Regions from separate parts of the Kitasatospora sp. NPDC001159 genome, predicted to be linked through region 2. Evidence: predicted binding sites of a transcription regulator. Region 2 holds the regulator's gene; the other holds the start of a gene.
The links. The regulator HspR, encoded in region 2, represses chaperone genes until heat shock. The targets are predictions, from matches to a motif close to TTGAGNNNNNNNNNCTCAA.

Region 1: lon (endopeptidase La) is a predicted target of HspR. The motif match lies at 3,515-3,533, and genes of this name have one in related genera.

The regions. Positions count from the first base shown of each region.
Region 1 covers NZ_JBSFJV010000004.1:179,959-186,460, forward strand. Annotated here, with positions in the region: gene ACWC9T_RS04105 (ROK family protein) at 1-409, opposite strand, end outside; gene ACWC9T_RS04110 (GtrA family protein) at 483-1,034, opposite strand; gene lon (endopeptidase La) at 1,090-3,492, opposite strand; gene ACWC9T_RS04120 (rhomboid-like protein) at 3,710-4,492, opposite strand; gene ACWC9T_RS04125 (response regulator transcription factor) at 5,054-5,791, shown strand; gene ACWC9T_RS04130 (sensor histidine kinase) at 5,874-6,502, shown strand, end outside.
Region 2 covers NZ_JBSFJV010000001.1:194,751-201,252, forward strand. Annotated here, with positions in the region: gene grpE (nucleotide exchange factor GrpE) at 1-221, shown strand, start outside; gene dnaJ (molecular chaperone DnaJ) at 371-1,519, shown strand; gene ACWC9T_RS01000 (heat shock protein transcriptional repressor HspR) at 1,527-2,057, shown strand; gene ACWC9T_RS01005 (hypothetical protein) at 2,273-3,265, shown strand; gene ACWC9T_RS01010 (hypothetical protein) at 3,856-4,473, shown strand; gene ACWC9T_RS01015 (LuxR C-terminal-related transcriptional regulator) at 4,689-5,654, opposite strand; gene ACWC9T_RS01020 (LuxR C-terminal-related transcriptional regulator) at 5,712-6,502, opposite strand, start outside.

The DNA of each region.
Region 1 (6,502 bases), on a different contig from region 2:
CGGCCATCACGGCGGCGGGCTGTCGGCCGCGGTTGGCGATCTCCTGACGCCGCCAGGCGCGGACCTCCCCGCGCAGGTCGACCACGCAGGCGCCCAGGTGCCGGACGCCGATCTCGGCGCCGAGGCCGCCGGGCCCGAGCGGGTTGAGCCCGAGCGCGGTGCCGGGGCGGCCGACCTTGCCGCTGGGCGCGGCGGGGCCCTCCTCGACGACCAGGCCGGCGGAGATCAGCTGTTCGGCGAGCGAGGAGACCGCGGCCCTGGTCAGCCCGGTCTCGGCGGCCACCTCGGCGCGCGAGCGCGGCTCGCGCGCGATCGCCCCCAGCACCAGGGCCAGGTTGGCCCGGCGCATCCCCTGCTGGCTGGCGGGCCCGGTACGGACGCCGTCCGGCTCCCCGCCCATGACGCTCATGCGCCCACCTCGCTTCGCTCGGGAGGCGCTTCGCGCCACCCGCACCTCTCGATGGTGAGCTCGCTCCGCTCGCTCACGTCACGGTCTTACGGCACACCCGTGACATCTCGGGTGCAGCGTAACCGGGATTGCCGTCCAAGGGCCCCTCCGCGGACCGGGTGAAGACCCAGCGCTGCATCGCCCAGAAGCGGAACATCATCGCGACGAAGGTCCCGACGACCATCCCGCTGAGGAAGTCCGCGGTCTCCTGGGTGAGCGGGTCGACGTACGGCTCGCGCAGGTCCAGGGCGTAGCGGGAGAGCGCCAGCGGTAGGTCGTTGACGGCGATCGCCACCGCGCTGACCAGGAAGAACAGCAGGGCCTCCCGCCCGCGCCCGGCGGTGCGGAAGGCCCAGCGGCGGTTGAGCACATAGGAAACGACGGTGCCGATCACCGTCGCCACCGTCAGCGCGACCACCGGCTTGTGCTCCAGGACGGTGAACTTCAGCTCGAAGTCGATCACCAGGGTGAGGACGAAGCAGCTTCCACCGACCAGCAGGAACTTCACCAGTCGGCGGTGCCGTAGCAGGAGCGGGCGCAGCCGGGCCGGCACCCGGGCCAGGACGTGCTGCGTGGGGGACGACATCTCCGCAGTGTGGCACGCGGAGTTGCCGTCGGCCCGTGGAGCTGTCCGGACAGCCCTATGCCGCGACCAGCACCTCGGCCGGCTCCAGGGCCAGCTTCAGCACCTCGCGCACGTCCGACACCGGGTGGACGGTGAGCCGCTCCAGCACCTCCGCCGGGACGTCGTCCAGGTCGGCCTCGTTGCGCTTGGGGATGATCACCGTGGTGACCCCGGCCCGGTCGGCAGCGAGCAGCTTCTGCTTCACCCCGCCGATCGGCAGCACCCGCCCGGTCAGTGACACCTCACCCGTCATCGCCACGTCGGTGCGCACCTTGCGGCCGGAGAGCAGCGAGGCCAGCGCCGTGGTCATGGTGATGCCGGCGCTCGGCCCGTCCTTGGGGACGGCCCCGGCCGGGACGTGCAGGTGCACGCCGCGGTCGCGCAGCGAGGTGACCGGCAGCTCCAGCTCGGCGCCGCGCGAGCGCAGGAAGGAGAGCGCGATGTGCGCGGACTCCTTCATCACGTCGCCCAGCTGCCCGGTCAGGGTCACTCCGGTGCCGCCGGTCTCGGCGTCCGCGAGCGAGGCCTCGATGTAGAGGACGTCGCCGCCGGCGCCGGTGACCGCCAGGCCGGTGGCCACGCCGGGGACGGCGGTGCGCCGCTCGGCGGGTTCCTGGGCGGACTCCGGCACGTGGTGCGGGCGGCCGATCAGGGCGCGCAGGTCCTCCGCGCCGACCGCGGCGGGCAGTTCGCGCTCGCCCAGCTCGGCCTGTGCGGCGATCTTGCGCAGCACCCGGGCGATCGAGCGCTCCAGGTTGCGGACGCCCGCCTCCCGCGTGTACTCCCCGGCGAGCCTGCGCAGCGCCTCCTCGTCCACGCTGACCTGCTCGCCACCGAGGCCGGCCTTCTCCAGCTGGCGCGGGAGCAGGTGGTCGCGGGCGATGACGACCTTCTCGTCCTCGGTGTAGCCGTCGAGCCGGACCAGCTCCATCCGGTCGAGCAGCGGCTCGGGGATGGCTTCCAGCACGTTGGCGGTGGCGAGGAAGACGACGTCGGAGAGGTCGAGCTCGACCTCCAGGTAGTGGTCCCGGAAGGTGTGGTTCTGCGCCGGGTCCAGCACCTCCAGCAGGGCGGCGGCCGGGTCGCCCCGGTAGTCGGAGCCGACCTTGTCGATCTCGTCGAGCAGGACGACCGGGTTCATCGAGCCGGCCTCCTTGATCGCCCGCACCAGCCGGCCGGGCAGCGCGCCGACGTAGGTGCGCCGGTGGCCGCGGATCTCGGCCTCGTCGCGGACGCCTCCGAGCGCGACCCGGACGAACTTGCGGCCCATCGCGCGGGCCACGCTTTCGCCGAGCGAGGTCTTGCCGACGCCGGGCGGCCCGACCAGGGCCAGCACCGCGCCGCCGCGGCGGCCGCCGACGAGGCCGAGTCCCTGGTCGGCCCGGCGCTTGCGGACGGCCAGGTACTCGACGATCCGCTCCTTCACGTCGCCGAGGCCCGCGTGGTCGGCGTCCAGCACGGCGCGGGCGCCGGCGATGTCGTACTCGTCCTCGGTGCGCTCGTTCCAGGGCAGCTCCAGAACGGTGTCCAGCCAGGTGCGGATCCAGGAGCCCTCGGGCGACTGGGCCCCGTCCTGACTGGCCCGCTCCAGCTTGGAGACCTCCTTGAGGGCGGCCTCGCGCACCTTCTCCGGCAGGTCGGCGGCCTCGACCCGGGCGCGGTAGTCGCCCTCCTCGTCGGCCGGGTCGCCGTTCAGCTCGGCCAACTCCTTGCGGACGGCCTCCAGCTGGCGGCGGAGCAGGAACTCCTTCTGCTGCTTGGCCACGCCCTCCTCGACGTCCTTGCGGATGGTGTCGTTGACCTCCTCCTCGGCGAGGTGGTCGCGCAGCAGGGTCAGCGCGTACTCCAGGCGGGCGACCTGATCGGCCTCCAGCAACACCTTGAGCTTCTGCTCGGCGGTGGCGAAGGGCGCGTAGCCGATGTTGTCGGCGAGCTCGCCGACGCCCTCGATCTGGGCCACCCGGTCGACGATCTGCCAGGCGCCGCGCTTGCGCAGCCACTGGGTGGACAGTGCCTTGTACTCCTTGACCAGCTCGGCGGCCCGCCCGGCCACCGGCATGCCGACCGAGGACTCCCGGAACGGTGCGGTCTCCACCCAGAGGGCGGCGCCGGGGCCGGTGGTGCCGACCCCGATCCGGACCCGGCGCACGGCGCGCACCAGCGCGGCCGGGTCGCCGTCCGCGAGCCGGCCGACCTGCTCCACAGTGGCCAGCGTGCCGACCGCCGCGTACGAGCCGTCCACTCGCGGGACCAGCAGGACCTGCGGCTTGCCTGAGCCGGTGGCCGCGGCGCGGGCGGCCTCGACGGCGGCGCGCACCTCGGTGTCCTTCAGGTCCAGCGGGACGACCATGCCCGGGAGGACGACCTCGTCGTCGAGCGGCAGCACGGGCAGGGTGAGCGGAGTGGACGTCGATGCCATGATCTCTCCCCGGTCAGTGAACTTGAGTCGACCTGACTAAGGCTTCACGGGCACCGGATGTTCCCGGCATCTTGTTCGCTGCGAGCGAACGGTGAGGAGGGGGTAAGGACCTGCGGGCCGCGCCGTCAAAAGGGCGGGGAAAGGGCGCCCCAAAAGTGGGGACCAGGGCGCGTCACGTGGATCTCGGCGGACCCGGTGAAGATCCGCAAGACACGCCCTAGCGCACGGCGGACGGCCGCGCGCCGCCACGCACCGCGGCGGGGGCCGCCGGGGCCGTCGCCGACCGCGGGCGCGGGCGGGGCGGGCGCCGCTCGGCCCCGCGCAGCCAGCGCCACAGCGCCACCCCGGCGAGCACCGCGGCCGGGTGCCCCACGGCGGTGACCACGTCCTTCTCGGTGGCGATCTGCTGGACGATCATCAGCCCGGCGCCGCCCAGCGCCAGCAGCCGGCCGCGTCGCGGGAGCAGCCCGGCCACCGCACCCAGACAGGCGAGCACGCCGTAGCTGACCCCGATGTCCAGGTAGTCCATCGCCTCGGGCGCCATCCGCCCGGTCTCCACCGCGGCGATCACCACCCCTTGGGAGAGCAGCGTCGCGGCGATGTGCCCGATCGCGAACACCGCCGCCGCCCGGGCCGGGCCGACCCTGCGCTCCAGCGGCGCGAGGGTGAGGGCGAAGCCCCAGAGGTACGGCATCCACACGCCCCCGGCGACCCAGAATCCGCTCAGCACAAGAGCACGCAAAGGATGCTGAAGCAGGTTGTGACCGTCCGAACTGGAGGCCTCCTGCAGTCGCTGGACGAGTTCCGGATCGGCGACCGAGGCAAAGGTCGTGGTGGCTCCCACCACGGCGAGATATCCGAGCGTGAAAGGGTTGCGCCGGGGCGTCGGAACCCGTTCCAGCAGCCACTCGAAGACGCCGGTGCGCAGCCCGTGGCGGAGCATTCCGTACGGCACCCCCGCGGGCGCGCTCCAGTGGGCGTCCCGTCGCAGTCCAGCCATGCCGCCTCCGCTCCACGCCCGCAGCCACCGGCCCCCGTCGCTGCCAACGTACCGACGCGCGGCCCCGGTTCCGCCCGGCGGGGCGTTGTCGTGGCCACGGTACGTCGAGGTTCTGAGAGGCGCCTGGGAAAAGCCCGTGAAGACCGTCTCCGCGAAGAGGGGCCGGATTCCCGGTATTGGTCCAGACCTTCTTGCTATTAACGCGTCAGTAGGGCCTCTGACCGGCGACTTGGTGCCGACTCGACTGCATACGTACCGTTACGCAGTGAAAATTCGCCGGGTAAGGTATCGGCCCGTGCCCACTCGTGCAGTGGGTCCGAGGGCGGCCCGACAGCCGGCCCACGGGCCGGAAACGTCCGGTCCACCTGCCGGAAAGCATCCGCTGTCCGTACGCTGCGATGTGCGCGGGAGACGTGGACGGGAGACCACCCGTCCTCCACTCTCCTGGGCGCGCGACGGGACGGCGGACCCGGCACAGTCCACGACGGAACAAGACTACGAGCGGAGCCCCGCCATCCCCACAGGTGGCCGGCCCGCAGCCCTGGGGGCGGTGGCGTGACCGTGACAGAAATTCAGCAGGACAACCACAACGCCGGTGGCTCGGTGAGCAGCCAGCGCAGAGTGCTGGTGGTGGAGGACGAGCCCACGATCGCCGAGTCGATCGCGGCCCGACTGGGCGCGGAGGGCTTCAAGGTCGCCGTGGCCCACGACGGGCCCGGCGCGGTGGACGGCTTCCACACCTGGCAGCCGGACCTGGTGGTCCTGGACATCATGCTGCCCGGCTTCGACGGCCTGGAGGTGTGCCGCCGGATCCAGGCACAGCGCCCGGTGCCGGTACTGATGCTGACCGCGCGCGACGACGAGACGGACCTGCTGGTCGGCCTCGGCGTGGGCGCCGACGACTACATGACCAAGCCGTTCTCGATGCGCGAACTGGCCGCCCGGGTCAACGTGCTGCTGCGCCGCGTCGAGCGCGCCCAGCAGGCCGCCCGTACGCCCGCGCTCGGCAGCCTGCGCTTCGGCGAGCTGGAGATCGACCACGTGCAGCGCCGGGTCCGGCTGGCCTCGGGCGACGTCCACCTGACGCCGACCGAGTTCGACCTGCTCGCCTGCCTGGCCGCCCAGCCGCGCGCGGTGCTCACCCGCGAGCAGCTGCTGGCCGAGGTCTGGGACTGGACCGACGCGTCCGGCACCCGCACCGTCGACAGCCACGTCAAGGCACTGCGGCGCAAGATCGGCGCCAGCTGGATCCGTACCGTCCACGGCGTCGGTTACGCACTGGAGGCCCCGCTCTCCTGACGGCGGGAGCTTCGGGCGACGGGCCACCGGGGGGCCCGTGTCCCGACACCGCCGCGCGGCGCGCGGGGATCACAAGGGACCAATGACCTTTCCACAGCAACGCAACGGGGACGCCGCCGGCGCGCGCTCGCAGACGTTGGCCGCCCGCGCCGTCCGCCGGGTCTGGGCCGACATCCGCCCGCTCGACCCGGTCCGCTCGATCAAGGGCAAGCTCGCCCTGCTGGTGATCGTCTCCGTGTTCCTGGCCACCGGCATGGTGGTCGTGGCGATCCGGTCCGAGACCCAGATCCGGATCATCATGGTCTTCTCCATGATCGCCTCGCTGCTGTTCATGCAGTTCCTCGCGCACGGGCTGACCGCCCCCCTGCGCGAGATGACGGACGCCGCCCGCGCGATGGCCTCCGGCGACTACAGCCGCCGGGTCGAGGTGAACTCGCGCGACGAGATCGGCGAGCTGGCGGCCGCCTTCAACGCCATGGCCGCCGACCTGCAGGCCGCCGACCAGCACCGGCGCGAGCTGGTCGCCAACGTCTCGCACGAGCTGCGCACGCCCATCGCCGCGCTGCGCGCCGTGCTGGAGAACGTGGTGGACGGCGTCGTCCAGCCCAATCCGGCGACCCTGGAGGCCGCGCTGGAGCAGACCGAGCGGCTCGGCCGCCTGGTCACCCACCTGCTGGACCTCTCCAAGATCGACGACGGCGTGGTCGACCT
Region 2 (6,502 bases):
CGACCCAGCACGAGGCGCTGATGCACAGCTACTCCTCGGACGTCACCGAGGACACCTGCGTGCAGATCCTCCAGCCCGGCTACCGCATCGGCGAGCGGATCATCCGCCCCGCCATGGTCGCCGTGGCGGAGCCCCAGCCGGGCACCCAGACGGCGTCCGCCCCGGACGCCGACGCGAAGTCCGCCGACACGGACAAGGCCGACGGTGGCTCGGACAGCTGACAACCAGTGACAGCTGACAACCAGTGCGCTGCGGAGTCGTACGCCGGCCAATACGGCGGCCGGCTCCGCAGCGCGCTGTCAGCAGTGGGCTCTGCGGGCCTCGCTGTTGACAGCGCAGTGACGATGGACATCGGGAGGTGGCGGAGGCCATGAGCGGCAAGGACTTTGTCGAGAAGGACTACTACAAGGTCCTCGGCGTGCCCAAGGACGCCACTGCCACCGAGATCAAGAAGACCTACCGCAAGCTGGCGCGCGAGTTCCACCCGGACGCGAACAAGGGCGACACCAAGGCCGAGGAACGCTTCAAGGACATCTCCGAGGCGTACGACGTCCTCTCCGACGAGAAGCGCCGCAAGGAGTACGACGAGGCCCGCACCCTCTTCGCCAACGGCGGTTTCCGCACCGGCGGACCCGGCACCGGCAGCTACAGCTTCGACTTCGGCGACCTCTTCAGCGGCAACCAGGGCGGCGGTGGCGGACTCGGCGACGTCTTCGGCGGCCTGTTCAACCGCACCGGCACCCGGCAGGCCCAGCCCCGGCGCGGCGCCGACGTCGAGACCGAGGTGACGCTCTCCTTCGAAGAGGCGGTCGACGGCGCGACCGTCCCACTGCGGATGACCAGCCAGGCCCCCTGCCGCGCCTGCAACGGCACCGGCGCCAAGTCCGGCACCACCCCGCGGGTCTGCCCGACCTGCGTCGGCGCCGGCACGGTCAGCCGCGGCCAGGGCGCGTTCGCGCTCTCCGAGCCGTGCAAGGACTGCCGCGGCCGGGGCATGATCGTCGACGACCCGTGCACCGACTGCCACGGCAGCGGCCGGGCCAGCTCCGCCCGCACCATGCAGGTCCGCATCCCGGCCGGCGTCCAGGCCGACCAGCGGATCCGGCTCAAGGGCAAGGGCGCCCAGGGCGAGCGCGGCGGCCAGCCCGGCGACCTCTACGTCACCGTGCACGTCGACCCGCACCCGGTCTTCGGGCGCAAGGGCGACAACCTGACCGTCACCGTCCCCGTCACCTTCCCCGAGGCGGCCCTCGGCGCCACCATCGAGGTGCCCACCCTCGGCGGCCCCGCCGTCAAGCTCAAGCTGCCCCCGGGCAGCGCCAACGGTCTGACCATGCGCGCCCGCGGCAAGGGCGCCACCCGCAAGGACGGCACCCGCGGCGACCTCCTCGTCACCGTCGAGGTCGTGGTGCCTCAGCACGTCACCGGCGACGCGCTGAACGCCCTGGAGCAGTACCGCGAGGCCACCGTCTCCGACGACCCGCGAGCCGCCCTCTTCCGGGCGGCGAAGGGAGCGTGACGACCAGATGTCCCCGAACCCGATGACCCCCGACAGCCCGATCGGCCCCGGCATCGGCGAAGGCCTGCCGGGCGACGGCCCCCGCCGCACGACCCGTCGCACCGCCTCGGCCCCGCCGCAGTACGTGCTCACCGAGGAAACCCCGGTGTACGTCATCTCGGTCGCCGCCGAGCTGTCCGGCCTGCACCCGCAGACCCTGCGCCAGTACGACCGCCTCGGCCTGGTCTGCCCCGACCGCACCGCCGGCCGCGGCCGCCGCTACTCCGCCCGCGACATCCAGCAGCTGCGGGAGGTCCAGCGGCTCTCCCAGGACGAGGGCATCAACCTGGCCGGCATCAAGCGGATCATCGAGCTGGAGAACCAGGTCACCGCCCTCCAGTCCCGCATCACCGAGCTGGTCGACTCCCTCGAAGGCGCCGCCGCCGCCCTCCAGCAGCGCGAGGCCGCCGTCCACGCCTCCTACCGCCGCGACCTCGTCCCGTACCAGCCCCCCACCCCCCAGTCCAGCGCCCTCGTCGTCTGGCGCCCCAAGCGCTGACCCGGGGCACTGCTCACCTCGCCAGCCGCCGGCTCCCTCCTGTTCGGGGGGTGCCGGCGGCTGGCGTGTGGTGAGAGAGTGCTGCGGCATGGAGCGTCAACCGCTCGATGCCCAGGACGACTCACCAGCCGGACCCTGCGTGCCGCTTAAGATCCTTGTTGCAGTAGCCATCCGTCGCGTTGACTAACTTGTCCGGTCAACACAAGGAGCCAAGAATGAGTGGGCGAGAAGGAGCAGGTGCCGCGCCAGGCGGACTGCGCATCCTGTCGGAGGATGCCCGCACGCTCTATCTGAAAGCCGTGAGCGAGAACGGCCGGCTGAGCCGGAGTCCTTCCGCTTCGGGTGAGGATTCCGCCCTCCAGGAGTTGCTGGACCTTGGACTGCTAATTCTCGACAACGAAGAGCCGGACGCCTATTTCGCCGTCGATCCGACACAGCTCTCGGCGAGTCTGAGTTCGGCATGGCAACGACAGGCCCTCGATCTCCTGTCACGCGCGGTGGCGCTGCCGACGGAACTCGGCGAACTCGCCGAGGCTTTCCACGCCCCGAACCAATCCGGGGGAGCCATCGAGTACGTCAGAGGCCGTGCCCTGATCAATCAGCGGCTTCAGCAATCCGCGGCCAGCGGGTGGACGGAGGGGCTCGCCATGCAACCGGGCGGCCCGCGCCCAGCCGAGCTGCTGACCGCATTCCTGGACCGCGACCTCGACATGCTCCGTCATGGCGCGTCGATGCGGACCATCTATCACGCCAGCACTCGGTACCACCAGCCGACCAGGGACTACGTGGCACAGCTCGCCATGGCGGGTTGGCAGTTCCGGACCCTCGACGAGCCCTACACCCGGCTGATCGTGGTCGATCGACAGCTGGCGGTGATTCCCGTCGCGGGCGATAACATCGCCGCCTTCATATACGACCCCGCGGTCATCAACTTCCTCGCCGAGGAGGTCTTCGAGCGAAGCTGGAACAGGGCGCTTGAGTTCGAGGGGGACCGCACCGTCCCGCGTCAGGTCGTGTCGCAACTACGACAGACCATCATCGAGCTCCTGCTCTCCGGAACGAACCATCGCGTCATTGCACGACGGCTCGGCATCAGCGAGCGGACACTCGCCCGGCATATCGCCGAGATGAGGGAGGCGCACAACGTCGACTCCCTCTTCCAACTTGGCTATGTGCTAGGCCGCTCCCCCCGACAAGAAAACGAATAGGAAACGCTCTTCAAGGAGCGGCTTTCCTAGCACCATCCACCGGCCGTCAGTACGGCCGATACGGACTCAGCCCCTGGCTCCGGTGAGCCAATCGACCTTGGCTCACCAGTGGATGTCGTCGCTGACGGCCGCTGCCGCAGTGGTGGAGACCCCGGCGTGCTCACTGCCGACAGTGGCCTGAACCCCAGCCAGTACAGCCGCGCCGAGGACAAGTGAAAGCGCAACCGTGCGGACGTGTCGGTACATACGAGACACGGACCCACCCCTTCTTCTCTCTAGAGCTCCGTGAGCTGGATCTAATAGCACTAGCGTCCACATGATGCCGCAGACCTCGCAGTGGTGTCATCTCCCCGACGGCACGGAGAGCGTCATCTCTCTGCCAGTCATCCAGATGACAGGGCGGGACGCTGGACGGGGCTGCGACCGCTGATAGACGATCATTTCGCCCCCGATGATGCAGTGGGAAAGCCAAACTTGCCGCTGTACCGTCAATTTCTGTCTGATCTCCTCAGCTTTTTTGAAGCAGCAACTAACCGCAGCGCCCACCGGCACCGCATCCCCTACCCGGTCGGCCTTTCCCCGGAGTCGACATGACCGAGCCCTACCTGCGTCACAACGACAGCCAGGCCCCTGAGGGTCGGCGTGCACGTGTGTTCCTGGCCGCACCGCTGATGCGGCTGACCGGCCCGGCGGACAGCGTGGTGACCCTCGCCAGCCGGACGCGGCTGACGACGCTCCGCACCACCCTGCTCCGCAGCGGTGCCGCCGTGTACAGCGCGCACCACAGCGACGCCTGGACCGTCGCCGGCCGCGCCCCCGAGCCCCGGGTGCCGTCCGACTTCCGCGCACTGCAGTCCGCCGACCTGGTTTTCGCCTACGTCGGTGCCCCGCTCTCGGCCGGCGTGAGCCTGGAGCTGGGCTGGGCGTCGGCCCTGCGGAAGCCGATCGTCCTGCTCGTCGACGAGGCCATCACCCACAACCCGCTGATCGCCACCATCGAGCAGGTCGCCCCCGTCCTGCCGCTGGTCTTCGACGACACCTGGTCCCAGGAGGCCCTCAACCACACGGTGGAGACCGCCCTGGACTGGGCCGGCATGGCGCTCTCCCTGCGCGAGGGCTTCTGGACCGCGCCCGGAGAGCAGTTCAACGTCCCCCGACAGCAGTCCTCCGTCCCCGGTTACTGGCCGACCGGCGCCGCCACCGGCTGAGCAGAGCGCACCCCCCGGACCCCCTCCGGGCTCTTGCTTCCGCCGATCCAGTTGGAACAGCGTCTCCGTGTCGTGCAACTCACGCAGCGGGCGATGTGACCGGCCACGGTCCGCTCGCTCGGCCCCCTGCGGCCGGCGATCGCCCGCTGCGTGAGCCCCCGGGCGGAGCCCGTCGGCCGAGCGGCAAGCGGCGGCCCGGGCAGATCGCTTCCGGCTCAGGTATCTCGGGCCGCTCTCATCTGCCAACCGAGTTGGAAGAGCGTCTCGGCGTCGTACAGCTCGCGCAGCCGGGCGATGTGGGCGGCCACCGTCCGCTCGCTCAAGCCCAGCCGACTCGCGATCGCCCGCTGGGTGAGGCCCAGGGCGAGCAGGTCACCGACCTGCTTGTGGGCGGACGCGTCGATGGAACCTGAGGCCAGGGCCGCCCAGTTCAGGCCTTCGGCCAGCTGCCAATAGCGCTCGAAGACCTCGGCCAGGAACACGACGGTGGCCGAGTCCTCCACGAACGCCGCCCGGTCCAGTTCCGCCGACGCCGGGATGACGGCTACCGCCCGATCCAAGATCATCATCTTGGAGAACGAGAACGGTGCGACCCGGATGTGACCGCCGGCCGCCGTCAGCCGGGCCGCGAGCCGAACCGTCGGGCCGTCAAATCGAGCCGCCGCTTCGTAGATGGTACGGATCGAGCCGCCGCCCTCCAGATAGCGACGGGCGTGTTCCACGATGTCGTCGGCGGCACCCGCCGGTCTGGCCCCGCCGGGCTGGAGGGACAGCCCCTCGTGGCGAAACTCCTCGGTGAGCTGGGAAATGCGGTGCCGGATGTTCTCGGAACCCTCAACGATGTGGATGGCGCCGGTGCGGTCGTGGCGCCGAGGAGCGGTGTCGTAGGCGGCGGTGAGATCACCGAGCAGATCGGGGAGTTTCTCGGCCTGCGCCAGCAGACGAGTGCCGGTCGCGCGCAGGTCGGCCGCGATCCGGGCTGAGACCGAGCGCGGGTTGACCGCGCTGAGCACACCGTCCGAGATGTACGGCTTCAGCAGGCCCAGGTCCAGCAGCCTCTGTACGGTCGCCGCGTCCGGCTCCGGGATGTCCGCGATCCGGATGCGGCCGCCCTCGCGGAGGATCGCGCGGTAGAGCTCGCGGGCGGCTTCGTCGGGGAGGGTGAGGCTGTGGTCGGTCATGGCTGTTCTCCCGTTTCTGCCGGCTGGGTTGGAAGCGTGGCGAGGGGAGCGGTGGGGTCAGTCACGGCGCTGTCCCCGGAGGTGCCAGCCGAGGTGGAAGAGGGTCTGGGCGCCGTAGCGGTCGCGCAGCCGGGAGATGTGGGCGGCGACGGTGCGTTCGCTGAGGCCCAGTCGGGTGGCGACGGCGCGCTGGGTGAGGCCGCGGGCGAGGAGCCGGCCGATGCGGACGGTGGTGGGGTGCGGGGAGTCGAGGTGGCGGTCGGCGGGGGTGGCGCGGGCCCAGTCGCGTTCGAAGTGGGCGACCAGGTAGGCGACGGTGGTGGGGTCGGTGAGGAACGCGGCGCGGCTGCGGTCCTCGGCAGCGGGGATGACGGCCACTGAGCGGTCGAAGACCAGCACCCGTTCGTAGGGTTCGGCGAGCACCCGGACCCGGGCGCCCTGTCGGGTGCGCAGGGCGATCTGGCGGAGCACGGCGCGGTCGGTGAGGGTGACGGGCTGGTAGAGGGTGCGCATCGAGCAGCCGCGGCGGAGCAGGGAGAGGTCCTGGGCGAGCACCGTCTGGAGGCCGTCGACGGGGCGCGGGCCGGGCTGGGCGGCGAGGATCTCCTCCTTGCACTCGGAGACGAGCTCGGAGATGCGCTGACGGATGTCGATGGTGGTGTCGAACTCGACGGTCTCCGGCCCGAAGCCGTCCGGGCCGCCGGGGCCGCCAGGTCGGCGGACCGCCTCGTAGGCGTGGGTGAGCGGTCCGAGGGTGTTCGGGAGTCGCTCGGCGTGGAGGAGCAGGCGGGTGGCGCGGGTGCGGAGTTCGACGCCGAGGCGGTCGCTGAGGGCCCGCGGGTTGGTGG